DNA from 4 places in the Pseudoclavibacter sp. 8L genome. Region 2 is predicted to be linked to each of the others. Evidence: predicted binding sites of a transcription regulator. Region 2 holds the regulator's gene; each other region holds the start of a gene.
The links. The regulator HrcA, encoded in region 2, represses chaperone genes, less so after heat shock. The targets are predictions, from matches to a motif close to TTNGCACTCGNNNNNNNCGAGTGCNAA.

Region 1 (7,060 bases), on a different contig from region 2:
GTCGGGATCGCGAACGCGTACGCGCCGAGCAGCATGTACGCGGCCTGGCCGAAGTTGAGGAGGCCGGTGTAGCCGAAGTGGATGCCGAGGCCGATCGCGGCGAGCGCGTAGGCAGCGGTGGTGGGGCTGAGGAGCTCGCCGACGGCGTTGCTCAGGATGTTTGACCAGTCCATGGTTCGTCTCCTAGCCGACTCGCTCGCGGCGGCCGAGAATGCCCTGGGGCCTGACGAGCAGGACCAGGATGAGGATGAGGAGCGCCGCCGCGTACTTGAGGTCGGCGGGGATGAAGAGGGTCGAGAGCTCGACGAAGATGCCGACGACGAGCGAGCCGACGAGAGCACCGTAGGCGGAGCCGAGGCCACCGAGGGTGACGGCGGCGAACATCAGCAGGAGCACCTGGAAGCCCATGTCCCATGAGGATTGGCGGTAGAGGGCGAGCATGACGCCGGCGAGGGCGGCGAGGCCACCTGCCGTGGTCCACACGATGCGGATGATGCGGTCGACGTTGATGCCGGATGCGCTTGCGAGCGACGGGTTGTCGGACACGGCCCTGGTGGCCTTGCCGACGCGGGTGCGCGTCAGGAACAGGGCCACGAGGAGGAGCGTGACGATCGAGATGCCCATGCTGAGGAGCGAGCCCGTCGTGATGCGCACGGGGCCGAACTCCACGGCTCCGCTGAGGCCCACCGAGCTCATCGGGAGGATCGCCCCGCCGAAGAAGAACTGGTAGAGGTACCGGAGTGCGAGGCCGAGGCCGATGCTCACGATCATCGCCGGGACGAGGCGCACGCCGCGCTTGCGCAGCGGCTTCCAGAGGGTCGCATCCTGGAGCCAGCCGAAGGCGGCGCCGAGGATCACGACGACGATGATGGCGACGAAGATGTTGAGCCCCATGACGACGGCGAAGAGCCAGGCCATGAGTCCGCCGAAGGTGACGAGCTCGCCGTGGGAGAAGTTGTTCAGCCCGGTGGTGCCGAAGATGAGGGTGATGCCGATCGCGCCGAGCGCGATGAGCAGGCCGAAGTTGAGGCCGGCGACGAGGCGCTCGATGAGCTGCGAGCCGAAGTTGCTGCTCTGCCTGGTGTCCTCTCCGAGTGCGAAGAGGCGCCCGACGTTGGTCGTCGACCACTCGTCCTCGGTGACCTCTGCGGTGGCGCCGTCCTCGTTCCGCAGGTCGATGCCGTCTGGCAGGGTCTCGGTGTCGAGCGTGACCGTGTAGTTGCCTGGGCCTGGGACGGGCACTCGCCAGCGGCCGTCTTCACCCGACTCCACTGTCTCGGAGTAGCCGTCGCCGTCGACGGTGAGCGAGACGCCCGCGACGGGTTCTCCCTCGTAGTTGAGGATGCCGCTGATCGAGTACGGTGACTCCTCGTCGACGGGGTCGGCCGCTGCGTTCGCGGGGCCGGCCATCGCGAAGACGCCGAGGAACGCGAAGAGCGACATCGCGAGCGCCGCGAGCATTCGGTGGGTTCGGGTGAGCCGGGAACGCCGGGCGGTCGCTGAGCGCGAACCGGCTGGCGTGAGCGGACTGGGGAGAAGGGGCACGGAGTACCTCCAGTGCGAGTCGGGCTGGGCACGACGACTGAACGAGATTCTGGAACTGCTATTTCTACAAGCGAGGATTCGCCACTCTGCGAATCTACGGATGGTTTGTATCGGCAATGTTTCTATGCCGCTACACACGATAGCCGTGCGGAAGGGGCTCCGCTCGCAGCCAGGAGCCTCAGCGCGCAATTTTGTTCTACGTCACCACAAATGTGGTGCCTCAGCGCGGCGCAGTGTGCCGCGACATCCAAGATCTCCGATTTGTGAAGATGTCTTTCGTCTCCGGCGTGTCACCGACCGGATGGTGCCCCCGCTGGGGCGCTGAGGCTCGCGGTCGTGTGCTCTGGGCAGTGGAGCGCGCGCTTGCCGCAGTCCTCGCAGGCGACGAAGCGCTCCCTGCAGGAGGGGTCGGTGCAGTTCTGGGTGCGGTGCGTCGGCGTCTCGCATTCGCGGCAGCGGCCGAGGATGTCGGTGTCGGGGCCGAATTCGAGGTGCTCGCGTGCGTCGAAGACCGCGAGGGAGCCCTTCCAGAGTCCCTCGTTGCCGAACTGCTCCGCGTACCGGACGATGCCGCCGTCGAGCTGGTACACCTCGCTGAAGCCGCGCTTGAGCATGAGTGCGGAGAGGACCTCGCAGCGTACGCCTCCCGTGCAGTAGGTGACGACGGGCTTCGACTTGAGGTCGTCGTACTTGCCCGATTCGAGCTCGGCGATGAAGTCGCGGGTGGTTCCGGTCTCCGGAACGATGGCCCCCTCGAAGCGGCCGATCTGCGCCTCGATCGCGTTGCGGCCGTCGAAGAAGACGATCTCGTCGCGCGATTCGACGAGTGCGTGGAGCTCGTCGGGGGCGAGGTGGGTCCCGCCGCCCTTGACGCCGTGCTCGTCGACCTCGAGCTCGCCCGGTGCTCCGAAGCTGACGATCTCGTCGCGCACCTTCACGCTGAGGCGTGGGAAGTCGAGGCTCTGTCCCTGCTCGTCGAGTCCAGTGCCCTCCGACCACTTGTAGTCGGCATCCTTGAAGGCCGCGTACTCCCGGGTGGTGCGCACGTAGCGCTTGAGCGCGTTCAGCTCGCCGCCGAGGGTGCCGTTGATGCCGTCCTTGGAGATCAGGATGCGCCCACGCAGCCCCAGGGACGCCGCGAGGTCGCGCTGCCAGAGGCGGATCGCCTCCGGGTCGGCGAGGGGAGCGAAGGCGTAGTAGAGCACGATCTTGGGGACAGCCATGAGGACGATTTTAGGTGAGGGGCTCACGCCGAATGTCCGTGGGTCTGCGTACCCTTGCGGCATGCCAGATCGGGTCATGTCGCTCTATCGGCCGGCGGCGCCGGTCGATGTGCAGCAGACCCTGTCTCCCCTCATGCGGGGCAGGCGAGATCCGACGTGCTGGGTGCATCCCGTGTCGCGCGACGTCTGGCGCACGTCCCACTCGCTGGCGGGAGGCGCGACGACGGTGTTCCGCCAGGCGCGGGAGGGGGTGCGGATCGTGTCGTGGGGTGAAGCTGCTGAGATCGCGGTCGATGAGGCTCCCACGCTGCTGGGCAGCGACGACGACTGGAGCGAGCTCCGCCTCGACGCCCTGCCGGAGCTGGCGGATGTGCGGCGACGGAACGAGGGGATGCGGCTCCCCAAGTCAGGTGCGGTGTTCGAGGCGCTGAGTGCGGCGATCATCGAGCAGAAGATCACGGGCCTCGAGGCGCATCGCGCGTGGGACATCCTGCACCGCGACCACGCCGACGCGGCGCCAGGGCCGGCCGGTCTCGTGCCGCGGCACCTGCGCTTGCCGCTCACGCCGGAGCAGTGGCGGCGCATTCCGAGCTGGGATTGGCACCGGGCCGGCGTCGACTCCTCGCGATCCGGAACGGTCATCCGCTCGGCGACGGTCGCCTCGGCGCTGGAGCGCACGAGCAGCCTGCCGACGGGGTCGGAGGAGCCGCTTCGCCGTCTTCGCTCGATCGTGGGCGTCGGTGTGTGGACGGCCAACGAGACCGTGCAGCGCTCGCATGGCGACCCCGACGCTCCGAGCTTCAGTGATTACCACATCCCCAACATGGTCGGATGGGCGCTCGCGGGCTGCGACGTCGACGACGACGGCATGCGGGAGCTGCTCGAGCCGTGGCGCGGACATCGCGAGCGGGTCGTGCGGCTCATCAAGCTCGCGGGCAACCCGCGCCCGAAGCATGGCCCGCGTATGACCGTGCAAGACCACCGCTCCCACTGAGCTTCGCGCCCCGCGTCGACGCGCGCTGACTTCCTTCGAGGGTGCGTTCGCCCAAGGCTGACGGGGTTTTCAGCGAATTTTCTGGCACTCGAGGGGGCGGAGTGCTAATTTTCTGCTCAAGGAAGTTGACACCAGTCGACTCAAGTTCACCGCACCGTCTCGCGTAGACGAGCGTGCGTACAAGGAAGGGGAAACGACATGGCACGCGTCTTCGATCCGTTCCAGGAGATGGAACGACTTTTCCAGGGAGCACCGAACAGCCCGCGTTCGATGCCCATCGACCTCTACCGCGAGGCCGACCACTACATCCTCACCGCTGACCTGCCCGGCATCGACCCGAGCTCGATCGACGTCGACCTCGACGGCCAGCAGCTGACGATCCGGGCCGAGCGCAGCACGGTCAACGCCGAGGGGGCCAAGTGGCTCGTCCGTGAGCGCAACGGCGGCAGCTACCTCCGCCAGTTCACGCTCGGCCAGGGGCTCGACACCGAGCGCATCGCGGCGAGCTACGAGCATGGCGTGCTGACCGTGACCGTGCCGGTCAGCGAGCGCGCGAAGCCACGCAAGATCGAGGTCGAGAGCGGCACGAAGGTCGAGACCATCCAGGCCTAAGGGGCCCGGTGATCGCAGCTTCGTGATGCGAACCCAGTAATGCAGAGAGGGGCAGCGCCGACTGGCGCTGCCCCTCTCTGTAACTCCGCGTTTCGGCACGTGCCCGCGACGCGCGCTTTCGCTGGTCAGGCGGCGTGGAGTCCCGTCCCTGCTTCTTCCGCGTCGCGGGCGAGCTTCGCGGCCGCCGCGTATCGGCTGCGGAGCGCCGCGTCAGGGGCAGGCTCGAGGCGAGCGATCGTCTCGACGGGCCAGTCCGGACGTGTCCCGGTCGCCACCCAGGCGGCCTGGCGGGCCGCGCCGTCGGCGACATACTCGCCGGGTGCTGGGATCTCGACGGGCACATCGAAGAGGGTCGGCGCGACGGCGCGCACGCCCTCGCTCAGCGCGGCGCCGCCGATGAGCATGACTCGCTTCGCCTCGACACCGAGCGCACGGTGGGCGTCGAGTGCCTGCGCGAGGCTGCCGAGCATGCCCTCGACTGCGGCCCTGGCGAGGTTCTCGCGGGTGAATGAGCCGCGGGTCATGCCGAGGAGCGATGCGGTCGCATCCGGCAGGTCGGGGGTGCGCTCCCCGTCGAGGTATGGCACGAACGCGAGACCACCGGAACCGACGGGGGCGGATGCGGCCAGCCGACCGAACTCCTCATGGTCGACGCCGAGCACCTCGGCGGTCGTGTCGATGACACGTGCTGCGTTGAGGGTCGCGGACAGGGGAAGGAATGCTCCCGTCGCGTCCGCGAACCCGGCGAGCCCGCCGCGGGGATCGACCACCGGTCGGTCGGCGACGGAGAACACGGTGCCTGAGGTGCCGATGGAGACGACGACGTCGCCCGCGCGCGCGTTGAGGCCGAGCGCCGCGCCGGCGTTGTCGCCGGCGCCCGCGGCGACGAGCGCGCCGGCCGGCGTCTTCCCCGCGACCTCGTCCGGTCCGAGCACACGAGGCAGGATGGCGTCGTGGCCGAGGGCCGCGATGAGCAGCTCGCGGTCGTAGTCGAGCGTGAAGGGCGACCAGTAGCCGGTGCCCGACGCGTCGGAGCGGTCGGTCGTGAGCTTCGTCAGGTCCGGGCCGAGGGGGCTCTCATCTGCGGGGCCGTAGCCGAGGAGACGCCACGTGAGCCAGTCATGGGGGAGGGCCACGGCTGCGACGCGCGCCGCGTTCTCGGGCTCCGCATCCCTCAGCCAGCGCAGCTTCGTGATGGTGAAGGAGGCAACGGGCACGAGTCCCGTGCGCTCGACGAGCGCAGCCTGGCCGAACTCGGCGATGAGGTCGCGTGCTGCGCCTGCGCTGCGGGTGTCGTTCCAGAGGAGGGCGTCGCGGACGACGCGGCCCTCGGCGTCGAGGGCGACCATGCCGTGCTGCTGGCCGGCGACGGAGATCGCCGCCACGTCGTCGAGCCCGCCCGCGGCCTCGGTCGCGCCCTGGACGGCCGCCCACCAGTTCGCCGGGTCGATCTCCGTGCCGGGGAGGTGAGCTGCGCGCCCCTGGCGGACGAGCGCACCCGTCGCCGCATCGCGGATGACGAGCTTGCAGCTCTGCGTACTCGAGTCGAAGCCGGCGACGAGCATGGTGGTCTGCTTTCTGTAGGGCGAGTGCTGTGTTGAGGTTCAGGTAGTGATCGAGCATGCACGACAGAGCTGGGGCGGATGCACGCGCGTGGTGAGTGCATCCGCCGCAGCTCTGCGAGGGGGACGGGGGAGCCCGTCAGCTGTTGGGACGTGGACTAGCCGCGTGCGCCCATGAGGTGCTCGAGCGCGAGCTGCTGCAGGCGCACGAAGCCGAAGCCCTTGCCGTTGAAGTAGGCGTTCGCGTCGAAGTCCTCGAAGGCGGAGCGGTCAGCGAGGAAGTCGTCGTACGTCTCGCCCTCGCCGAGCGTGTTCGTGGAGAGCTCGTCGACGCGGGACGCCGCGAGAGCCTCCTGCACCTCGGGGTCGGCGCGGAACGCAGCCGCGCGCTCCTTGAGGAGGAGGTAGGTGCGCATGTTCGCTGCCGCCGACTCCCAGACGCCCGTCTCGTCCTCGGTGCGCGAGGGCTTGTAGTCGAAGTGACGCGGGCCCGTGTAGGTCTGGCCGCCGTTGGGGCCGCCGTTCTCGAGCAGGTCGACGAGCGCAAACGCGTTCTGCAGGTCGCCGTGGCCGAACACGAGGTCCTGGTCGTACTTGATGCCGCGCTGGCCGTTGAGGTCGATGTGGAAGAGCTTGCCCTGATAGAGGGCCTGCGCGATGCCTGCCGCGAAGTTGAGGCCGGCCATCTGCTCGTGCCCGACCTCGGGGTTCACGCCGACGAGCTCCGGGCGCTCGAGGGTCTCGATGAAGGCGAGTGCGTGGCCGACCGTGGGGAGCAGGATGTCGCCGCGGGGCTCGTTCGGCTTCGGCTCGATCGCGAAGCGGATGTTGTAGCCCTTGTCGGTGACGTAGTCGCCGAGGAGGTTGACGGCCTCGCGGTAGCGCTCGAGGGCCTGGCGGATGTCCTTCGCGGAGTCGTACTCCGCACCCTCGCGGCCGCCCCACATGACAAACGTCTCGGCGCCGAGCGACGCGGCGAGGTCGAGGTTGCGGAGGACCTTGCGCAGCGCGAAGCGGCGCACGTCGCGGTCGTTGGAGGTGAAGCCGCCGTCCTTGAACACGGGAGCGGAGAAGAGGTTCGTCGTGACCATGGGAACCACGAGCCCGGTCGCATCCAGTGCGCC
Region 2 (7,060 bases):
GAGCGCCTCGGCCGCGACGACGTCGTCTCGCTCGCCGCTGAAGGTGATCTCGTTGCCGCGCGCGAGCACGCGCACGCGAGGGTGCTCGCGCTCCACGGATTTGAGCAGCCGGTCGCCGGGCCCGAGGAGCCGGACCATGGCGACGCCTTCGACCGTGGTGGTCTGCTCGACGAAATCTGTCCAGGTACCGGGCTCCCCGGGACCGTGGGACGGTGAACTGTCTTGACTAGGCAAGGGATCCTTCCGAGAGTCCTCCACCGAGGACGTGTGCGTGAACGTGGAAGACGGTCTGGCCTGCTGCCGCCCCCGAGTTGAAGATGAGCCGGAATTCGCTGTCGGTGTGCTGATCGGAGAGTCCCTGGGCCACCGCGATGACCTCGGCGAGCAGCTCCGGGTCGCCAGCCGCGAGCTGGGCGACGTTCGCGTACTCCTGGGTCTTGGGCACCACGAGGAGATGCACGGGCGCCTTCGGGCTGATGTCCTTGAAGGCGATGACCCGCTCGGACTCGAACACGATGTCGGCTGGGATCTCGCGGTTGATGATGCGCGTGAAGATGGACGGCTCTGAACTCGACATGAGACCAGCCTACGACTCGGCACTCGCGCGGGACCGAGAGTCCCACGTACCGCTCAGCGCCAGGATCGCCGCGATCGCGGCGGGAGCCGCGCTCGAGGTTCGGAGAACCCCCGCGCCGAGGTGCACGCGCCTGGCACCGGCCGCCTCGAAGGCCTCGAATTCGCTCTGGTCGATGCCGCCCTCTGGCCCGACGACGAGCGTCAGTCCGGAAGCGCCTGCCGGGACCTGCTCGATGAGGGCCTGGCGCAGCGAGGTGTCGCCGAGCGGGTCGAGGACCAGCATCGGCGCGTGACCGGCGAGCGATGCGACCTCACCCGTCGAGTGCAGCGGAGCCACATCCGGGACCCACGCGGCGAGGCTCTGCTTGCTGGCTTCCCTGGCGATGGATGACCACCGCTCGCGGCCCTTCTCGGCCTTCTGGTCCCAGCGGCTCACGCTGCGCTTCGCCTGCCACGGCACGAACGCCGCCGCTCCGAGCTCCGTCGCGACCTGCACGGCGAGGTCGTCTCGGCCGCCCTTCGCCAGCGCCTGGACAACCGTGACACGCGGAGCCGACTGCGCCACTCGTCTCGCGGCGACGACTGTGACGAGTGCGCGGTCGCGCTCAGTCAGAGCGAGCTCGCCGTCGACGATGAGGCCGCGCCCGTCGCCGAGCTGCACACGTTCGCCCACGCGCATCCGCGCGACCGCCATGTGCTTGGCCTCCGCGCCGCGCACCTCGACGACGTCACCGACGCGCAGCGCCTCGTCGAGATCCTCGACGAGGTAGAGCCACGCCACGTCAGCGACCGAATCGGTCGCGAAGCTTCGAGAACATCCCCTGCTTCTCCCGCGCGAGGCGAGGGGCCTCGTGGCGATGACGGGCAGCGAACTCCTCGATCAGCTTGCGTGACTTGCCGTCGAGCTTCGCCGGAGTCACGACCTGTACGGCGATGTCGAGATCGCCGCGATGCGTCGAGCGGAGCCGCGTGATGCCCCGACCTCGAACGGTCAGCACCTCGCCCGACTGCACGCCCGCGGGGATCTGCAGGTCGACGTCGCCGTCGAGCGCACCGACCGTGGTCGAGGTGCCCAGGATGGCGTCGGCCATCGATACCTCCACGACGCACTGGAGGTCATCGCCGTCTCGCGAGAAGACCTCGTGCGGGCGCACGCGGATCTCGAGGTAGAGGTCACCGTTCGCTCCCCCGGCTGGCCCGGCCTCGCCCCGACCGGGAAGGTGGATGCGCAGCCCGGAGTCCACTCCGGACGGGATGTCGACCGGGATGCTCACGTTCGATCGAACACGCCCCTGGCCGTGGCACGTGTCGCACGGGTGCTCGATGACCGTGCCGTAGCCGCGGCACTGCGCGCACGGCTGGTTCGTGACGACCATGCCGAGGATCGAGCGCACCTGTCGCTGCACGGACCCGGCCCCACCGCATGCCGAGCACGTCGTGGGCGAGGTGCCGGGCGCACAGCAGGTGCCCTGGCAGTTCTCGCAGGCGATCGCCGTCGTGACCTCGAGGTCTCGGTGCGTGCCGAACATGACCTCGTCGAGGTCGAGTTCGACGCGCACGAGGGCGTCCTGGCCGCGTTCCGCACGCGAGCGAGGCCCGCGGGAGCCCTGCTGGCCGAAGAAGGTCTCGAAGATGTCGCCGAAGCCACCGAAGGACTGCCCATCTGGGCCGCCCTGGTCGTACTGCCGGCGCCGCTCGGGGTCGATGAGCGTGTCATAGGCGTGCGTGACGGACTTGAAGCGCTCCGCGGCATCTTCGGACGGGTTGACGTCCGGGTGCAGCTGGCGTGCCAGCTTGCGGTAGGCCTTCTTGATCTCGTCCTGGGACGCCTCACGGCTCACGCCGAGCACGTCGTAGTGGTCTGCCAAGAGTGGCGACTCCTTCTTTGCATCTGTGTGTGTCACGCCTGCGTTGTCAGGCGCCGGGTGCATCCGCCGAGTGATCTGGCGGTGTCGGTCAGTCGTCCGAGTGCTGCTCGTCGAGCACCCGTGACAGGTAACTCGCAACCACTCGAACGGCCTGGATATTCCTCGGGTAGTCCATTCTCGTCGGCCCGACGACGCCGAGACGCGCGTCGCTGCCAGAGCTGCGGTAGCCGCTCGTCAAGATAGCCGTCTCGCCGAGGCCCAGGTCGACATTCTCCTGGCCGATGCTGACCGAGTAGGCCTCGGGGCTGGAGTGGAGCTCGTCGAGCAGCCGCAGGAGGACCACCTGCTCCTCGATGGCCTCGAGGACGGGCAGGATGCTCGACGGGAAGTCGCGTTCGGTCCGAGCGAGGTTCGCGGTGCCCGCCATGACGAGGCGCTCCTGACGGTGCGCCAGGACGAGCTCAAGCAGGTTGGCGACGACGGGAGCGAAGAGCTCCGCGTCTCGCTCCCCCATGATGCCGCTGACATCCCTGAGCTCCGCTGAAGCGCGCGCGACCGTCTTCCCGACGAGGCGGCCGGCCAGCCGATCGCGGAGCACGTGCAGCTGCTCGACGCTCACTTCGGCGCGCAGATGTCCAATGCGCTGCTCGACGCGGCCCGAGTCGGTGATGAGGACGGTGAGGACGCGCATGCTCGACAGCAGGACGAACTCGACATGCTGGATGGCGGCGTTCGCGAGCGAGGGGTACTGCGCGATCGCGACGGAGTTGGTGAGCTGCGCCAGCAGTCGCACCGAACGTCCGAGCACCTCGTCGACGTCTTCGCTGCCCTCGATGAAGGTCTCGATCGCCCGACGCTGCGCTCCGGAGAGCGGCCTGAACTCGGCGAGCCGGTCGACGAACAGTCGGTAGCCCTTGTCAGTCGGGATGCGCCCGGAGGACGTGTGCGGGGCCACGATGAGCTCGGCGTCTTCGAGCTGCGCCATGTCGTTGCGAATGGTCGCCGCGGAGACGCCGAAATCATGACGGTCTGCGATCGACTTGGAGCCCACCGGCTCACGACTCGTGACGTAGTCGGTGACGATGACGCGGAGCACCTGCATGCTTCTGTCTGAAACCACGATGCTCCTCCCTCGACGAGCTGCTGCGAGCCGGACTGGCACTCTGAACCTGAGACTGCCAATCCTACCGCTTTCCGCTCGTGCCACCAGCAGGATGCCAGGCCCTCGCAGGGCGCGCGCAGTAGCGTGAGCGAAACCGACGAGAGGAACCCCGTGTCAGATCAGAACGCACCGACCCCGCCGCCAGGACACCAGGATCTGCCTCAACAGCCGCCGTACGACCAGCCGGGACCCTACGGGCAGCAGCCACCGTACGGGCAGCAGGCTCCCAACGGTCAGCAGGTCCCGTACGGACAGCAGGCTCCCTACGGGCACCCACAGGGCGTGCAGTACCAGCAGTCTGGCCCGCAGAATGGGACAGAACCGCCGCTGACACGAGACGGCGACCGCCTCGTCGGGACCTTCGATCACCTGCTCAACATCGTCGCCCCGGCTGTCGGGCCGCTCATTCTCTGGCTTGTCACACGGCGGAGGGGACCTCTTGCCGACAGCGAGGGCCGCGAGGCGCTCAACTTCGGCATCACGGCTGCGATCGTGTACGTCGGCATCGGCGTCATCTCGCTGCTGTCACTGATCGGCGGTCCGCTGGCGCTGATCGTTCCGCTCCTCTACCCGCTGCTCTGGGTTGCCGTCGTCGTCTACGCCATTCTCGGCGCGGTCCAGGCGAACAAGGGACTCCCCTACCGGTACCCGGTCACCTTCCGGTTCGTGAGCTGAGCCGGCTCAGGCGGCGATTCGGCGGACGATCGCGTCTGCCATGAGCCGCCCGCGGAGCGTCGGGACGAGCCGGCCCTTCAACGCGGCCCTCCCGTCGACGAGCGACTCGGCGATGAGCTCGGCGACGACACTGGAGTCATCCAGCTCGGAGATCGCGAGGCCCTCCCGCAGACGTGAGCCGAGCATGATCCGCTCGAAGCGCTTCGTCTCCTCGTCAAGCACTTCTCGCCCCATGGCCGGCGTGATGCCCTCGGCCAGCCTCGATGCGTAGGCGCTCGGATGCTTGGCGTTCCACCAGCGCACGCCGCCCACGTGGCTGTGCGCGCCGGGGCCGAAGCCCCACCAGTCCGCGTCTCGCCAATAGGAGAGGTTGTGGCGAGAAGCGTGCTTGCCGTCGAGCGACCAGTTGCTGACCTCGTACCACTCGAACCCGGCCGCTGACAGTCGCTCCTCTGCGAGCTCGTACATGTCAGCCTGCAGGTCGTCGTCCACGGCGGGCACCTCCCCGCGGCGGATCTGCCTGGCCAGCTTCGTGCCCTCCTCGATGATGAGCGCATACGCGCTCACATGCAGCGGCTCCTGCGCCAGCGCCATGTCGAGCGATCGGCGCCAGTCGTCGATGGACTCGCCGGGAGTGCCGTAGATCAGGTCGAGGCTCGGCTCGAGCCCGACTCGCTTCGCCGCGGCGACCACGATCGGGATGCGCGCCGGATCGTGAGTGCGCTCGAGAACGCTGAGGACGTGCGGGACCGCGGACTGCATCCCGAAGCTGACTCGGGTCACTCCCGCAGCCCGGAGCTCGGCGAGCTCACGCTCGCCAACCGAGTCGGGGTTCGCCTCGACGGTGACCTCCGCGTCGGGAGCGAGGCCCCAGCGACTGCGCACTCCCTCGAGCATCCCTGCAAGGTCGCTGACGGGCAGGAGGGTCGGTGTTCCGCCCCCGAAGAAGACGGTGGATACCTGGCGAGGGGCACCGCTCAGCACCCGCTCGGCGATGACCATCTCCTTCTCGACCTCGCCGGCATAGCTGGAGCGCGAGACCCCACCGAGCTCCTCCGCCGTGTAGGTGTTGAAGTCGCAGTAGCCGCACCGCACGCGGCAGAAGGGCACGTGGATGTAGACGCCGAAGTCTCGCGACTCGGCGCCGACCAGGGCCTGCGCGGGGAGCTCTCCGCTCGGCGGCACCGGCTCACCGAGCGGCAGGGCGCTAGGCGCCAAGATGGCCGTTCGGCTGGGCCCGGCTCGGGGCGAGGTTCTCGTGATGCACCCGCACAGCCTAGGCGCAATCAGGCGCGCGATCAGCCGAGCACGGCCCCGCGTTGCGCTCGCGCCCAACTGACACGACTACCTTCGAGGTCATGAGCACTCAGGCGACCTCCCCAAAGCACGTTCTCGTCTCCGGCGCATCCGGAATGATCGGCCACCGTCTCATCGAGGAACTGCACGCGCACGGCCACCGCGTCACGCGGCTCGTCAGGCGCGACCCGAAGGACGCCAGCGAGTTCCGGTGGAACCCCGCCCAGAGAACCCTGGACGCGCGGGTCCTCGACGGCGTGGATGCGGTTGTGAACCTCTCCGGGTCTCCGCTCAGCAAGCTGCCGTGGACCTACAACGTGAAGAAGGAGATCCTTCGCTCTCGCGTCAACGCGACGCTCACGATCACCGGTGCAATGGCGGCCTCGTCCACACCCCCGGCGCTGCTCATCAACGGTTCGGCGTCGGGCGCGTACGGCGACCGTCCAGGGCAGGTGCTCGACGAGGACTCGGCGCTGCCCGAGACCGACGAGTTCCTTCCTCGTGTCGTCGACCGCTGGGAGCGGGCCGCGCAGACGGCCCCGGAAGGCACCAGGGTCGTCCTCGCGCGCACCGGTCTCGTCCTGGGGCGCGGCGGAGTCCTGACCGTCCTGAAGACCCTGGCAAGCGTCGGGTTGCTCTCGCAGCTGGGCGACGGCACACAGCACTGGCCGTGGGTGAGCCTGCGCGACGAAGTGCGCGCGCTCCGCTTCCTGCTTGAGTCCGACGACGCGCAGGGGCCATACAACCTGGTCGGGCCCGCGCCCGCGACCGCCGACGAGATCCAACAGCAGCTTGCCGACGAGCTCGGGCGACCTTACAAGCTCAAGGCGCCGTCGACGCTCATCGACCTCACCCTCCAGAAGGCGGGCCGTGAGCTGTTCCTCGCCGACCAGCAGATCCGTCCGAAGCGCCTGCTCGACGCGGGCTTCACCTTCAAGGACCGCACCGCAGGTCAGGCGGTCGAGCTGGCTCTCAAGTCGCCGGAGTTCGAGCCAGAGCCCGGCGCCGGGGTCTGACCCGTCGAGTCGGGTCGCTCACGCCCCGGCGCGAGCGGCCTTCTCGAGGCGGATGCCCTCGCGCAGAGAAGCCCTGGCTCGCTTTCGGTCCCCCGAAGCCGAGTACGCCAGACCGAGGCGCATCCACGTCCTCCAGTCTTCCGGAGCGGCCTCGACCTCAGATTTCCACCTCGGGAAGTCCTCGTCGGCCGCTTCGCGGACGACGCGTCCGCTCGGTCGCTTGGGCAGGTCGTCCTCGGGCAGCTCTCCGGCGTCGGCCATGCGTCCGAGCAGTCGTTCCGTCTGCAGCCCGAAGAGCAGCTCGCGGGCGACGAAGACAACCGCGAGGACCGGGAACACGATGAGTGCGGCACCCATCACCTTGGCGACGATATCGCCCGCGAACAGGGAGACCGCCATGCCCGAGACGAAGACGATGTAGAGCAGGAGGAGCAGGGTCACGGCGGCGACGCCGAGTTTCGTGGCGA
Region 3 (7,060 bases), 1.0 Mb from region 2:
GACGCAGATGTCGCGCAGCCACTCGCCGCTGTCGCCCGGATCGAAGAGCGTCCGCTGGCCGTCGCCGTCGGCGAACTCGACAGTGACGTCGGCGAGCCCGGCAGCCGCATCCGCGACCGCCGAGATCTGGGTTCCCTCCGGGTCGAGCACGCTCGTCTGCGTGAGGTACTGCGTCTCGCTGAGCGTCATCGGCGCTGGGGTGAGCTGCTCGGCGGTCCCCGAGCTCAGATCGAAGAGGGTGTAGCCGCCGACACCCGAGGTTACCGCGGTGGCCGTGCCGGGAACGAAGCCATGGAAGTGCTGCGCCTGGCCGATCGGCTCGGCTGGAGTGCCGGCGAGCACGTTCACGAGGTACAGCTGCTCGTCGAGGGTCTGCGCGATGAGGGCCCCCGTGCGCGGCGCGAACGCCCACGTCGAGACCATCAGCGGGGTGCCGTCCGTTCCGGCCACCTGCGTGGGCCGGAACGACGTGTCGCTCGTGTCGAAGACGAACAGCGAGCGCACCAGCTCGGTCTGCCCGTCAGCGTGCACACCGTCGATGACGAAGCCGATGAGGCCGCTCGCCGCGTCGGCGGCGAGGCTCGAGAAGCTCCCAGTCGCGTCCACGTTCAGCGGGACAGCCGGCCCGGGCTCAGCGCGAGGTGCGACGCCGACCGTGCCGAGGCCGGCGGAGTCCTGTTCGATGACCGCGACGAACGCGTCAGTGAGGGCGTACTCCTGGATGCGCGGGGCGCTGAACAGGATGCTCGGCTCACCCCCGCCGGAGACGTTCGTCTCGATGACGCGGTCCTCGAGTGTCCCGCTGGTCGAGATCGCCCCGCGAACGAGCGTCGACACCTCGAGGGGCGGGGTCGTGAACTCGGTCTCGAGGGTCGACGCGACGCCCGTCGAGGAACTCACGGCATCCGCCACCGTGAGGGTGTAGTTCGTGTCATAGGCGAGCAGCTGCTCGAACGTCACCGTGATCGTGCCGTTCTCCTCCGTGAGGCTGTAGGCGGCGGCTGGTTCGAGGACGACCTGCGCGGGGTCGATCTCGCGGAGGCGCTGGTTGGGTGTCAGCACGAGGCGGGTGCCCTGCTGCTCGACCGTGCCGATGGCGTTGACCGCCGTCGACGCGACTCGCGGGCCCTGCAGGATGTTGCCGACGGCGAGCCCAGCGGCGAGCAGGGCGAGCACGATCACCGCCAGGATGAACGTCCTCCGGAAGCGGCGTCCGCCCGAGGCGAGATCAGTAGACATAGGGATCGCTCGGCTGGTCGATCGCGGTGATGGTCGTCGGCATGAGCGCGACACGCTCGGCGCTGGACGCGCTGGGGTTCGTGACGAACGCGCCGTCGACCTCGACCCAGGAATCGACGGGGTAGGTGCCCTGCCAACCGGGCTGGTGCACGGCGACACCGACCGGGGCTGCGTCGATCGCGCAGCAGTTCACGACGAAGCGCGCCAGGATGAAGGCATCCGGTGCGTCCGGGTCCTCGGTCACGAAACCGACGAGCTTCGCGCGCTCGCCGAGCACCTGCTGCTCTCCGTCGCCCTGGCGGAGCATCGCGGCCCAGTCCTTGACGGTGAAGGAGCTGGTGTCGCGGCCCCGGAGCGTCTCGCCCTCCGAGATCGGGGAGTCCACGGTCTGCGCGTTGGCGTTGAGGGAGCGGTTCTCGACCGCTGCGGAGCTCAGCGTCACCGGCGGCGCGATGATGAGCGCAACGAACGCCGTCGCGACGACGACGAGCGTGACGGTCGTCGAGGCGATCACGGCGATGCGCTGACGTGCGCCGAGCCGCGGGCGGCGGTTGCCTCTCCGTGTGGTCGACGTGCCGAGGGCATCCGACTCATGCGAGTGGTCGTGGTCGTGGTCGTGGTCGTCGCGACCCGGCGTCACGGCGATGGCCGCGATCGCGAGGATGCCGCCGATGACGGCCATGATCGAGGTGAACACGAAGTAGCGGGGGTGGATGTAGAGCGAGAGCCCGCCCGTCATGGAGAGCCAGACCGTCGCGACGACGGTGAAGAGCGTGAGCGCGACCCCGCGCCATCTGGAGAGCAGTCGTTCAAGCAATGAGGTTCACTCCGAGTCCGAGGGTGAAGGCCGACAGCGCGACGATGAGGGTGATGCGCGCGAGGACCGCGCTCGTGTAGGTCGTGCGCATGAGCGCGAGCATCTTGACGTCGATCATGGGCCCCATCACGAGGAAGGCCACGATCCCGCCGGGCATGAACGTCCCGACGAATGACAGCGCGAAGAACGCGTCGACGTTCGCGCAGATCGAGATGACGAAGCCGAGCGTCATGAGCACGAGCACCGAGAGCACGGGATGCTCGCCGAGCGTCGTGAGGAGATCGCGCGAGACGCCGACCTGGATGGCCCCCGCGATGGCGGAGCCGATGAAGAGCGCGGGGAGCATCGTGGAGGTCTCGGCGCCGAACATCGACGCGCTCGCCCGCAAGCGGTCGCGGACGCCGGAGCGGCCCCCGTGCCCGTGCTTCGCTTCCAGCTCGCAGGTGGCGGCGAAGCTCGGCGTGAGCAGCTCCTGCGGTCTCGGGTGGCGGCTGAACAGGAAGCCGATGACGTTGGCGATGACGAAGCCGCCGATGATACGGGCCGCCAGGATCCCGTGGTCCCAGCCGAATGCCTGGTACGTCGTGACGATCGTGATGGGGTTCAGGATGGGCGCCGCGAGCAGGAACGTGATCGACTCTGCTGGGGTGAAGCCTCGGAGCACGAGGCCGCGGGCGAGGGGCACGTTGCCGCATTCGCAGACGGGCAGAGCGATGCCGAACAGGGAGATCACGGCGCGGCGGAGCCAGGGGCTCTGCGGCAGGATGCGCATCAGGAAGCCCGGCGGGAGCCAATGCTGGACGACGATCGAGAGCAGGATGCCGAGCACGATGAACGGCATGGACTCGATGACGACGCTCAAAGAGAGCGTCACGAAGTCGCTGATCGGGCCGAGGGCCGGTGCGTCGTCGAGCGAAGCCGTGAACGTCCTGATCGCGATGAGCGTGAGGATCAGGCCTGCGCCGATGGTCAGTCCGAGCACACCGCGACTTGCGGTCGTGCGCTGAGGGCGCGGTGCGCGCTGCGCAGTCGTGTGCTCGTGCATCCAGCCGAGTATAGTTCGGGCCGCTTTCGGAACACGGAGGCAACGAGGGACTCGCGCGGGGCGGTGAGGATTCTGGAGCCGACTGCGAGGTTCGAACTCGCGACATCCGCTTTACAAGAGCGGTGCTCTACCAGCTGAGCTAAGTCGGCCTGCTGCAATCGCAGCGGCACCATCATAGCCATGCGGTGCGCGAGGTGCGCACCGCATGGCCACTCGGGTGATGCTCTCCCTACTCGGAGGGCGTCTCGTCGTCCGGTGTGAAGGAGAGCGAGAGCGAGTTCATGCAGTAGCGGTCGCCCGTCGGGGTGCCGAAGCCGTCGGGGAAGACGTGCCCGAGGTGGGACCCGCAGTTCGCGCAGCGCACCTCGGTGCGCACCATGCCGAGCGAGCGGTCCTCGAGCAGCTGGACTGCGTCGGGGCGGACCGACTCGTAGAAGCTCGGCCACCCGCATCCGGAGTCGAACTTCGTTCCGGCCTTGAAGAGCTCGGAGCCGCATGCACGGCAGGTGTACAGTCCGGCGCGTCCCTCCTCAAGGAGCTCTCCCGTGTAGGCCCGCTCAGTGCCTGCCTCGCGCAGCACGTGGTACTCCTGCGGCGTGAGCTCAGCGCGCCACTCGGAATCGGGCTTGTTGACGGCGTAGGACACCGTGCCTCCTGGAGATCGACGAGACCGCTGGGAGCGGTCAGGGAGGAACGAGCATACGCGCGTTGCGTGAGTCCAGTCCGTGAGCCTTGCTCGTACACTTCCTCCATGGAACGGGACGTGGAGCTCAGCGACCTCGAGCGCGCCCTGCTGGATTTCGAAGACCTGAATCCGCGGCAGAACGCAGCGAAGGCGGCGGCGATCAGGGATCGCTTCGGCTGGTCGACGACGCAGTACTACCGAAATCTCGCTACGCTCATCGAGACACCAGCTGCGCTCGCTCATCAGCCGATGCTCGTCGGCCGCCTGCGGCGTGCGCGCGAGCGGCGGGCGGATGAGCGCCAGCTGCGGCGCGAGCAGCGCATGTCCAGCGCCTCTCCCACCTCAGGACGGATTCGGTAGACACGTGAATTACCCCAAGGATCGCTTCGACGACATCCCACCCGGCCTCGACAGGCGCGGCGCGCATCGTGCGCCCCGAACCCGTCTCGCCAAGCTCGCCTCGTGGCTCTGGGGCCTGCTGGCCGTCGTCGTCATCGTCGCCGTCGCGGCGGTCGCCATGCAGATCATCAATGGCGCCGTCTCGTTCAGCCCGTCCGCCGAGCCTGAGACCAGCGAGACGCCGGCCGAGGCTGCCCCGGTCGAGGAAGCGCCGGCCGAGGTCGTGCCGCAGCTCGACCCGAACGTCGCCGTCCGCGTGCTCAACGGCACCGAGCTGGCTGGCGTCGCCGGTGGAACGACCACCGAGCTCGCTGCCGCTGGCTGGAATGTGACGGAGACGGCGGATGCACCGACCTCCGACTACGCGACGACCACCGTCTCCTACAATGACCCCGCTCAGGAGGCTGCTGCCCTGGCGCTCGTGCAGTCGCTCGGCGGGGGCACCGCGGTGCTGGATCCGAACGTCGCTGCCGCTGGCACGATCGTGGTCATCGTCGGGCTCGACCTCGCCGGGTAGGGCAAAAGCCCCGGGCTTTCACCGGGGAATGCGCGCCTTGTGTTCCACGAATGTGAACATCTGGAAACAAAACGTCGCCAGGTGACGTGATCACGGTTTTCGGCTTCCACGCTCAACAGGTCGCGACCTAGTATCTTGCTCGAGTCCTGGGCACCATCGTTCGTCCCCCTCGCACGCATGCAGGGCTCCGCCGGCTGGTGCTGGCGAGTACTACTGAGCAATGGAGACAAACATGGCGAACGGAACCGTGAAGTGGTTCAACGCTGACAAGGGCTACGGCTTCATCACTGTGGACGCGCTCGACGGCGCTGCTGCACAGGATGTGTTCGTGCACTACAAGGCCATCGAGATGCAGGGCTACCGCGTTCTCGAAGAGGGACAGAAGGTCGAATTCGAGATCGGGGCCGGCGACAAGGGCCCCCAGGCGGAGTCCGTCCGCGCACTCTGATCCTCGACGACAAGCGGCGTCGACCCCCTCTGGGGGTCGGCGTCGTTTTCCGTGCCAGGCGCGGGATCTCCCGTCCTCGTTCGCCCGCAGCGAGAAGGCGTCGGGGCGGCTTGCACTCGACAGGGCCGAGTGCCAATATGGACTTGCACTCGCCTCGTTCGAGTGCCAACCACGAACCTCACGAACCACGTCCGGAAAGGACGCAGTACACATATGTCGAAGATCATTGCTTTTGACGAAGAGGCCCGTCGCGGGCTTGAGCGTGGACTGAACACGCTCGCCGACGCGGTGAAGGTCACGCTCGGCCCACGCGGCCGCAATGTCGTGCTCGAGAAGAAGTGGGGCGCGCCCACGATCACGAACGACGGCGTGTCCATCGCCAAGGAGATCGAGCTGGACGACCCGTTCGAGAAGATCGGTGCCGAGCTCGTCAAGGAGGTCGCGAAGAAGACCGACGACGTCGCCGGTGACGGCACGACGACGGCCACCGTCCTCGCTCAGGCGCTCGTCCGCGAGGGCCTCCGCAACGTCGCAGCAGGAGCAGACCCGATCTCGCTCAAGCGCGGCATCGAGAAGGCTGTCGAGGCCGTCGTCGCCGAGCTGCTCGCATCCGCCAAGGAGGTCGAGACCAAGGAGCAGATCGCTGCCACCGCATCGATCTCGGCTGCTGACGCCCAGATCGGCGAGATCATCGCCGAGGCGATCGACAAGGTCGGCAAGGAAGGCGTCGTCACCGTCGAGGAGTCGAACACGTTCGGCACCACGCTCGAGCTGACCGAGGGCATGCGCTTCGACAAGGGCTACCTCTCGCAGTACTTCGTGACCGACCCCGAGCGCCAGGAAGCCGTCTTCGAGGACGCCTACATCCTGATCGTCAACGGCAAGATCTCCAACATCAAGGACCTCCTTCCTGTTGTCGACAAGGTCATCCAGGCCGGCAAGCAGCTCCTCATCATCGCCGAGGACGTCGAGGGCGAAGCTCTCGCGACGCTCATCGTCAACAAGGTCCGCGGCATCTTCAAGTCGGTTGCCGTCAAGGCTCCCGGCTTCGGCGACCGCCGCAAGGCCCAGCTGCAGGACATCGCCATCCTCACCGGTGGACAGGTCATCAGCGAGGAAGTCGGCCTCAAGCTCGAGAACACGACGCTCGACCTCCTCGGCACGGCCCGCAAGGTCGTCGTGACGAAGGACGAGACGACGATCGTCGAGGGCGCTGGCTCGCCCGAGCAGATCGCCGGCCGCGTTGCACAGATCCGCGCCGAGATCGAGAACAGCGACAGCGACTACGACCGCGAGAAGCTCCAGGAGCGCCTCGCGAAGCTCGCCGGTGGCGTCGCCGTCATCAAGGCCGGAGCTGCGACCGAGGTCGAGCTCAAGGAGCGCAAGCACCGCATCGAGGACGCAGTCCGCAACGCGAAGGCTGCCGTCGAAGAGGGCATCGTCGCCGGTGGTGGCGTCGCCCTCATCCAGGCTGGCGCACGCGTTCTCGACAAGCTCGAGCTCAAGGGCGACGAAGCGACCGGCGTCAACATCGTCAAGGTCGGCATCCTCGCACCGCTCAAGCAGATCGCGACGAACGCTGGCCTCGAGCCCGGCGTCGTCGCCGAGAAGGTCGCTGGACTCGAAGACGGCTGGGGCCTCAACGCCGCAACCGGCGAGTACGTCAACCTCATCGAGGCTGGAGTGCTCGACCCGGTGAAGGTCACGCGCTCCGCGCTGCTCAACGCAGCTTCGATCGCTGGTCTCTTCCTCACGACCGAGGTCGTCGTCGCCGACAAGCCCGAGAAGGCTGGCGCACCGGCGATGGACCCGGGCGCTGGAATGGACTTCTAAGCACCACGCGCACGACAACAGGCGGGCGGCTCCTCACGGAGCCGCCCGCTTCGTCGTTTCCGCCTCGCTCCTCGTCG
Region 4 (7,060 bases), on a different contig from region 2:
TTGCGAGACACGTGCTCCGCGGAGACGGTCGTGCCGCGGATGACGAACAGGTCGGTGCCGGCCTCGAGCACGTCGTCCATGAACTGCTGTGTGCGCTGCGGGGAGAGTGCGCCGGCGGCCGGCACTCCGGCCTCGCGGATCTGCTGGAGGCGCTCCTTGATGAGCGTGCCCTTGACCGGCTCCCGGTAGATCTCCTGCAGCTTGGCCGTCGCCTGCTTCGCGGGCAGATCAGCAATCTGGGCGAGCAGCGGCGCCGGGTCGTCATAGCGAGTCCACAGCCCCTCGAGGTCGAGCACGCCGAGGCCGCCGAGCTTGCCGAAGCCGATCGCGGTCTCGGGCGACATCACCGAGTCCATGGGTGCCGCGAGGAGCGGGATATCGAACGTGAATGCGTCGATCTTCCACGTGATGGACACGTCCTCCGGGTCACGGGTTCGCCGCGATGGCACGATGGCCACATCGTCGAAGGAGTACACGCGGCGGGCTCGCTTTGCGCGGCCGATCTCGATCTCAGTCACCTGCCTAGCCTAGCCCTCCGCGGTGCTCGCTGCTGCGGCGCGGCGGCGGGGAGACCCCGACCCGCCGCGCCGATCAGGGCTCTAGCGACGGTAGTTGGGGGCTTCCGAGACCATCTGCACATCGTGCGGGTGGGACTCCTTCAGCCCTGCCGGAGTGATCCGCACGAAGCGGCCCTTCTCCTTGAGCTCCGTGACGGTGCGAGCGCCGACGTAGAACATCGACTGGCGCAGGCCGCCCGTGAGCTGGAACACCGACTGGCGGATCGAGCCGCGGTACGCGACCTTGCCCTCGATCCCCTCGGCGATGAGCTCGTCGTCGCTCGGGACGTCCGCCTGGAAGTAGCGGTCCTTCGAGTACGAGGTGCGCTCGCCGCGCGACTGCAGTGCGCCGAGCGAGCCCATGCCGCGGTAGCTCTTGAACTGCTTGCCGTTGACGAAGATGAGGTCGCCTGGCGACTCGTCGGTGCCAGCGAGCAGCGATCCGACCATGACCGCGGATGCGCCCGCGACGAGCGCCTTCGCGATCTCGCCCGAGTACTGCAGGCCGCCGTCGGCGATGACCGGCACGCCAGCGGGGGTCGCGGCCAGCGACGCCTCGTAGACGGCTGTGATCTGAGGGACGCCGACTCCCGCGACGATGCGCGTCGTGCAGATGGAGCCAGGACCGACACCGACCTTCACGGCGTCGGCACCCGCATCCACGAGCGCCTGGGCGCCCTCGCGGGTCGCCACGTTGCCGCCGACGACCTGCACGTGGCCCATCACCGGGTCGCTCTTGAGGCGGCGGATCATGTCGAGCACGCCGGCCGACTGGCCGTTCGCCGTGTCGACGACGAGCACGTCCACACCGGCAGCCACGAGGCGCTCCGCGCGCTCCCAGCCGTCGCCGAAGAAGCCGATCGCCGCGCCCACTCGCAGGCGCCCGGCGTCGTCCTTCGTCGCGTTCGGATACTTGTCGCTCTTGTCGAAGTCCTTCACCGTGATGAGGCCGGCGAGCTTGCCCTCGTCGTCGATGAGCGGCAGCTTCTCGATGCGGTGCTTGCCGAGGAGCTTGTAGGCGTCGTCGCCGGAGATCCCGACGGGACCGGTCACGAGACCCTCGCCCGTCATGACCTCGTGCACGCGGGTCGTGCGCTTCTCCGACTCGGGCACGAAGCGCATGTCCCGGTTGGAGATGATGCCGACGAGTTTGCCCGTCTCCTCGTCGACGACCGGCAGGCCGGAGACGCGATACTGCCCGCAGATCTCGTCGACCTCCGCGACGGTCGCGTTGGGAGTCGTCGTCACCGGATTCGTCACCATGCCGGACTCGGAGCGCTTCACGCGATCGACCATCTCGACCTGGTCATCGATCGACAGGTTGCGGTGCAGGATGCCCATGCCGCCCTGGCGCGCCATGGCGATCGCCATGCGGGCTTCCGTGACCGTGTCCATCGCCGCAGAGACGAGCGGGACGCGCAGGGTGATGCCGCGCGTCAGCCGCGTCGTCGTGTCGACCTCAGACGGGATCACGTCGGTGTGCCCGGGAAGCAGCAGCACATCGTCGTAGGTCAATCCGGTGAAGCCAAAGGGGTCCGACTCGGTCATTACGCTCCAGGAGGTATCTGGGATGCGCCGTTCGGCGGCATCCTCGTGCATCGGGAAACAGCTCAGTGGTGATGGAACAGCGAGGACCCTGGACGCATTCCCGGGACCCTCAGCTCATCAACCTCGTGTCGGCGGACCGAGTTCGTCCGCGACCGAGGGAATCTTGGCGCCAAGTCTAGCCGTGCGCACGAGGTCGATCGTGAAGAGGATGAGGGCGACCCAGACGATCGCGAACCCGATCCAGCGTTCGAGCGGCATGGGCTCCGAGAAGACCGCCACAGCGAGCACGAACTGCAGGATCGGCGCGATGTACTGCATGAGTCCGAGCTCGATGAGGCGCAGCCTCCTCGCGGCCGCCGCGAAGAGCAGGAGGGGCACGCTCGTGACGACGCCCGCGAAGAGCAGGACGCCGGTGTTGACCGCCGACACGGAGCCGAAGGTGATGCCGCCGCCGAAGAGCACCGTCCAGAGCAGGCAGATCGCGCCGATCGGCATGATGAGCGTCGTCTCGACCGCCAGACCGGAGAGCGCATCCGCCTGGACCCCCACCCGTTTCTTCACGAGCCCATACAGCCCGAAGGTCATGGCGACGCCTAGGCCGAGCCACGGGATGCGGCCGTAGCCGAGCGAGATGACGAGCACGGCGACGAGCGAGAGCCCAACGGCGACCCACTGCAGGGGCCTGAGCTTCTCACGGAGGAAGACCAGGCCGAGCGCGACGGACACGATCGGGTTGAGGAAGTAGCCGAGCGCGGCGTCGAGGGTGTGGCCCGTCGCGACAGCCTGCACATAGAACAGCCAGTTCGCCGACACCAGGACTCCTGCGATGCCGAGGCCGAGCACAACCCGCTTCTTCGAGATGAGCTCCCGGAACGGACGCCAGGCCCGCATGACGAGCACGCCGAGCAGGCAGAACACGACGCTCAGGATGATGCGCCACGCGATGAGCTCCACGGGTGTCGTCGGAGCAGTCGCCACGACGTAGAGGGGCATGAAGCCCCAGAGCGCGTACGCGCTGAACGCCAGCCAGAGGCCGGACCGAGGAGATTCCGTCACCTCGAGATCGTACGCCCGACGTCGGGCCCCTGGAACACGAATGGCGCCCGACCCCGAGGGGTGGGCGCCATGCGCGATGCTGCTCCTGCAGATGAGACCGCCCGAACCGGCGCGGCTTCAGAAGGTGAGGAGACTAGACGATCTTCGCGAGGATGTCGCGAGCGGAGAGCACAAGGAGCTCTTCGCCGCCGTACTTGACCTCGGTTCCGCCGTACTTGGAGTAGATGACCTTGTCGCCGACCACGAGGTCGAGCGGCACGCGGTTTCCGTTGTCATCGATGCGGCCGGGGCCGACTGCGACGACTTCGCCCTCCTGGGGCTTCTCCTTGGCGGTGTCCGGAATCACAAGACCCGAAGCCGTGGTCTGCTCGGCTTCGACCTGCTTGATGACGATGCGATCCTCGAGCGGCTGAATGTTCACCGACACGGTTGACCTCTTTCTCAGCGATAGGAAGTTCAGAATTAGCACCCTCCCCATGAGAGTGCTAACTCAGAGTGTAGGGGCCAGGCGGCGACGACTGCAACGCGGCGACGTCTCGTGGCGTACGCCGGTAGCGTAGTGCTGGTGCAACGCGACGAACTCCTGGCCCTCCTCACACCAGAGGCGATGACCCTGCTCGACGACGCTCCCCCCGTCGAGTCAGCGGCAGACGCGCTTGCCCTCGTGACGAGGCTGCGCGCGGCAGGAGGCTCCGCAGAGGTCGTTGCCGCCGTCGTCACGCAGGCGAAGCTCCGGCGGCGCGCATCCGCCAAGTTCGGCCCGTTCGCCGAGCGGATGCTCTTCACCGACGCGGGCCTGCAGCAGGCCACGCGACTGCAGGTCGCGGCGCACCACGCGAACCGGTTCAGGCAGGCCGGTGCCGTGAGCGTGGCAGACCTCGGCTGCGGGATCGGCGCAGACTCCATGGCATTCGCATCGCTCGGTCTCGAGGTCACCGCATTCGACGTCGACGAGGTCACCGCCGCGATCGCGGCCCACAACCTGGCCCCGTTTCCCAACGCCCGGGTCAGGCACGACCGCGCCGAGGAGGTGGACCTCGCTGCCTTCGATGCGCTCTGGTTCGATCCGGCCCGCAGGACCACCAGCGGCGGGAGCACGGCACGCCACTTCGATCCGGCCGATTGGAGCCCATCCCTCGACTTCGTCTTCGCCGCCGGGCGCGAGCGCGCGACGGGAATCAAGCTGGGACCGGGAATCGACCACGCGTACCTCCCAGAAGACGCGGAGACGCAGTGGGTCTCCTCCAACGGCGACCTCGTCGAGGCGACGGTGTGGATGCACGACACGGCGAGGGCAGGCATCCGCCGCTCGGCCCTCGTGATCGGCAGGCACGGCACCGCCGAGCTGACGACCGGCGAGGACGTCCGGGATGCGGACGTCGCTGCGCTGGGCGCCGTGCTCTACGAGCCGGACGCGGCGATCATCCGTGCACGCCTCATCGGCGACCTCGCTCGCTCACTCGAAGCGTCGATGATCTCGGAGAGCATCGCGTGGATGACAGCTGACCACTTCACGCCGACGCCCTTCGCGAGCGCGTTCTCGGTCCGAGAGGTGCTGCCCCTGCATGCGTCGTCGCTCAAGGGCGAGCTGCGGAAGCGAGGCATCGGCGTGCTGGAGATCAAGAAGCGGGGGGTCGACATCGACCCGGCGGAATTCAGGCGGAAGCTCTCGCTCAAGGGAGACGAGTCCGCGGTGCTCATCCTCACGAGGATCGGCGACAAACGCGTCGCCATCCTCGCCGATCGGCTCAGCTGAGGGCCACCGAACCGTCGGTCCTCGTCGTTCCTAGACGACGAGCACCACGACGAGCGTCACGATGGCGAGAAGGACCGCGAGGCCACCGGCCACCAGCCCCACGACGGCAAGCGTGCGTCCGAGGCCCTTCGGGGCACGAAGTCCCGCGATTCCGAGCCCGACGGCGCCGAGACCGAACACCAGCGACACGATGTACGCCCACCCGGGAAGCAGGAGGAGAAGCAGCGAGAGCGCGCCGAGCGCGACGCCGATGATCCCGAGCACCGGCGCAGGAGGCTTCGGCTGCTGGCCGTATCCCTGCACGCCGAACTGCTGGCCGGGCTGCTGACCGTACTGCCCCTGCTGCGGGGCTCCGTACTGCGGCTGCCCGAACTGATCCTGCTGCGGGGCTCCGTACTGCGGCTGCCCGTACTGGTTCTGCTGCGGCTGGCCGTAGCCCTGCCGCGCGGGAGCCTGCTGCTGGCCGGACGGCTGCTGGGCGCCGTAGCCAGTCGAGTAGCCAGGCTGCTGCTGGCCGTAGCCGCCGTCAGCCGGGCCATACCCGGGCTGCTGCTGGCCGTTCCCACCAGGCTGCTGCCCGTACTGCTGGTCGTTCTGCTGCCCGTACTGCGGCTGAGAAGGCCCGTACGACCCCTGGCCGTACTGGCCCTGGCCGGGCTGGCCCTGGCCGGGCTGCTGCGCGCCGAAGGGCGGCTGGCCGTTCTGGTGCTGGCCATTCGGGTGCTGGCCGTTCTGCGGCTGGCCGTTCTGGTGGGGCTGCTGCGGGTACTGGGGGCCGTTCGGGTCAGACATGGTGTCCTTCTCAGTCGTCGACAAGGCTGCAGGTGCTGATCAAGCTTAGAGTGCGGGCGGATGCGTCCACCCGCACTCCTGCCGGTTCTTTCAGCGGGTGATCAGTATCCGTAGGACGACATGTCGCCGAGGAACATGGCTGCGACGACGATGCCGATGATCGCCACGATCACCGAGAGCACGATGGCTGCGATCGAGACCCAGAGGCCCCAGACGCGCAGCGGGCCGGCCTGCGGCTCCCGCGACTTGGCCATGATGGCGCAGACCAGGCCTGCGATACCGAGGGGAAGTCCGAGGAACGCCGTCACGAAGGTGAGCAGGATGCCCGCACCGCCGAGGGACAGCGCGACGATGCTGAGCGTGCGCTTGGGAGCCGTGGACTGTGCCGGGTAGCCGGGCGTCGCGTAGCCCTGCGGTGCCCCATAGCCCTGCGCCTGCCCCTGCGACTGCGGAGCGGCGTAGGCCGGAGCTGCACCAGCGGGAGCCTGGCTCGCGGACGGAGCCTGACCGTACGGAGCCGCGCCGGGTGCCGCGGCTGGCTCGCTCGGTGGCGTGTAGCTCACCGAACCAGATGCCGCGGGCGGCGTGGAGCCGCTGCCCGACGACGGCGCCGAGTAGTCGGTCCCTGATGCAGTAGGCGCCGAGTAGTCAGAGCCAGAGCCGGGCGCGGCTGGCGGCGCGAAGCCGCTGCCCGACGCGGCAGGGGCGGAGGAGTCAGAGTACGGCGCGGCCGGCGTCGAAGCGTCGGTGCCCGAGACGGCGGGCGGCGTGTAGTCGGTGCCGGTAGCTGCGGGGGCGGAGTAGTCGACCGACTCAGCAGGTGGCGTGTACGCGGCCGGCGCCTCGTACTGGGGAGGTGTGCTGCCATCCTCCGGGAGCCGTGGCTTGTCACCTGGGGTTGCGTTGCTGTCGCTCATTGCGGAGCTCCTTCCGGTTCAGCCGTTTTCGCGGCGGTTGAGGCTGGTGTTCACGTGCGTGGAGCAAGCGGCGACGCCTTCAGTGGCGCACGCCCATGTCCTAGGTTCCCAGGGTTTGACTGGGAACCGTCACACAAGGTTCAGGAAGGCCCACGTTCAGTAGGAGCTGAGGCCCCCGAGCAGTCCGATTCCTCCGAAGAAGAGGAGGGCGAGGACAAGCAGGAGCAGGAGTCCGAAGACCGAGATGAAACCGAGCACGATAGCGGTGATGGCGAGCGCCCGTCCGCGCGGCTCACGACGCAGCGCGATGAAGCCGCACACGATGCCAGCGATCCCGACCATCCACCAGACGAACTGGAGGACGGGGATGAGCGAGACGAAGAAGGAGCCTCCGCTCAGGCACAGGGCCACGATGCTCAGGGTCAGCGTCCCGG

Region 1: GV007_RS01220 (Hsp20/alpha crystallin family protein) is a predicted target of HrcA. The motif match lies at 3,844-3,870, and genes of this name have one in related genera.
Region 3: groL (chaperonin GroEL) is a predicted target of HrcA. The motif match lies at 5,293-5,319, and genes of this name have one in related genera.
Region 4: groES (co-chaperone GroES) is a predicted target of HrcA. The motif match lies at 3,624-3,650, and genes of this name have one in related genera.

The regions. Positions count from the first base shown of each region.
Region 1 covers NZ_LR733185.1:271,014-278,073, reverse strand. Annotated here, with positions in the region: gene GV007_RS01240 (branched-chain amino acid ABC transporter permease) at 1-173, opposite strand, end outside; gene GV007_RS01235 (branched-chain amino acid ABC transporter permease) at 184-1,545, opposite strand; gene trhO (oxygen-dependent tRNA uridine(34) hydroxylase TrhO) at 1,836-2,768, opposite strand; gene GV007_RS01225 (DNA-3-methyladenine glycosylase family protein) at 2,830-3,762, shown strand; gene GV007_RS01220 (Hsp20/alpha crystallin family protein) at 3,961-4,374, shown strand; gene GV007_RS01215 (xylulokinase) at 4,500-5,939, opposite strand; gene xylA (xylose isomerase) at 6,095-7,060, opposite strand, start outside.
Region 2 covers NZ_LR733186.1:549,667-556,726, forward strand. Annotated here, with positions in the region: gene GV007_RS09430 (PhoH family protein) at 1-138, opposite strand, end outside; gene GV007_RS09435 (HIT domain-containing protein) at 227-577, opposite strand; gene GV007_RS09440 (16S rRNA (uracil(1498)-N(3))-methyltransferase) at 587-1,357, opposite strand; gene dnaJ (molecular chaperone DnaJ) at 1,359-2,444, opposite strand; gene hrcA (heat-inducible transcriptional repressor HrcA) at 2,533-3,564, opposite strand; gene GV007_RS09455 (DUF4870 domain-containing protein) at 3,718-4,281, shown strand; gene hemW (radical SAM family heme chaperone HemW) at 4,288-5,499, opposite strand; gene GV007_RS09465 (TIGR01777 family oxidoreductase) at 5,640-6,593, shown strand; gene GV007_RS09470 (hypothetical protein) at 6,612-7,060, opposite strand, start outside.
Region 3 covers NZ_LR733186.1:1,599,187-1,606,246, reverse strand. Annotated here, with positions in the region: gene GV007_RS14285 (hypothetical protein) at 1-1,239, opposite strand, end outside; gene GV007_RS14280 (TIGR03943 family putative permease subunit) at 1,229-2,056, opposite strand; gene GV007_RS14275 (permease) at 2,049-3,101, opposite strand; tRNA gene GV007_RS14270 (tRNA-Thr) at 3,175-3,250, opposite strand; gene msrB (peptide-methionine (R)-S-oxide reductase MsrB) at 3,331-3,747, opposite strand; gene GV007_RS14260 (DUF3263 domain-containing protein) at 3,853-4,146, shown strand; gene GV007_RS14255 (LytR C-terminal domain-containing protein) at 4,151-4,702, shown strand; gene GV007_RS14250 (cold-shock protein) at 4,935-5,150, shown strand; gene groL (chaperonin GroEL) at 5,364-6,983, shown strand.
Region 4 covers NZ_LR733185.1:1,122,533-1,129,592, reverse strand. Annotated here, with positions in the region: gene GV007_RS05360 (GuaB3 family IMP dehydrogenase-related protein) at 1-518, opposite strand, end outside; gene guaB (IMP dehydrogenase) at 600-2,105, opposite strand; gene rarD (EamA family transporter RarD) at 2,223-3,161, opposite strand; gene groES (co-chaperone GroES) at 3,295-3,588, opposite strand; gene GV007_RS05340 (class I SAM-dependent methyltransferase) at 3,727-4,917, shown strand; gene GV007_RS19020 (hypothetical protein) at 4,948-5,709, opposite strand; gene GV007_RS05330 (hypothetical protein) at 5,811-6,626, opposite strand; gene GV007_RS05325 (DUF4190 domain-containing protein) at 6,783-7,060, opposite strand, start outside.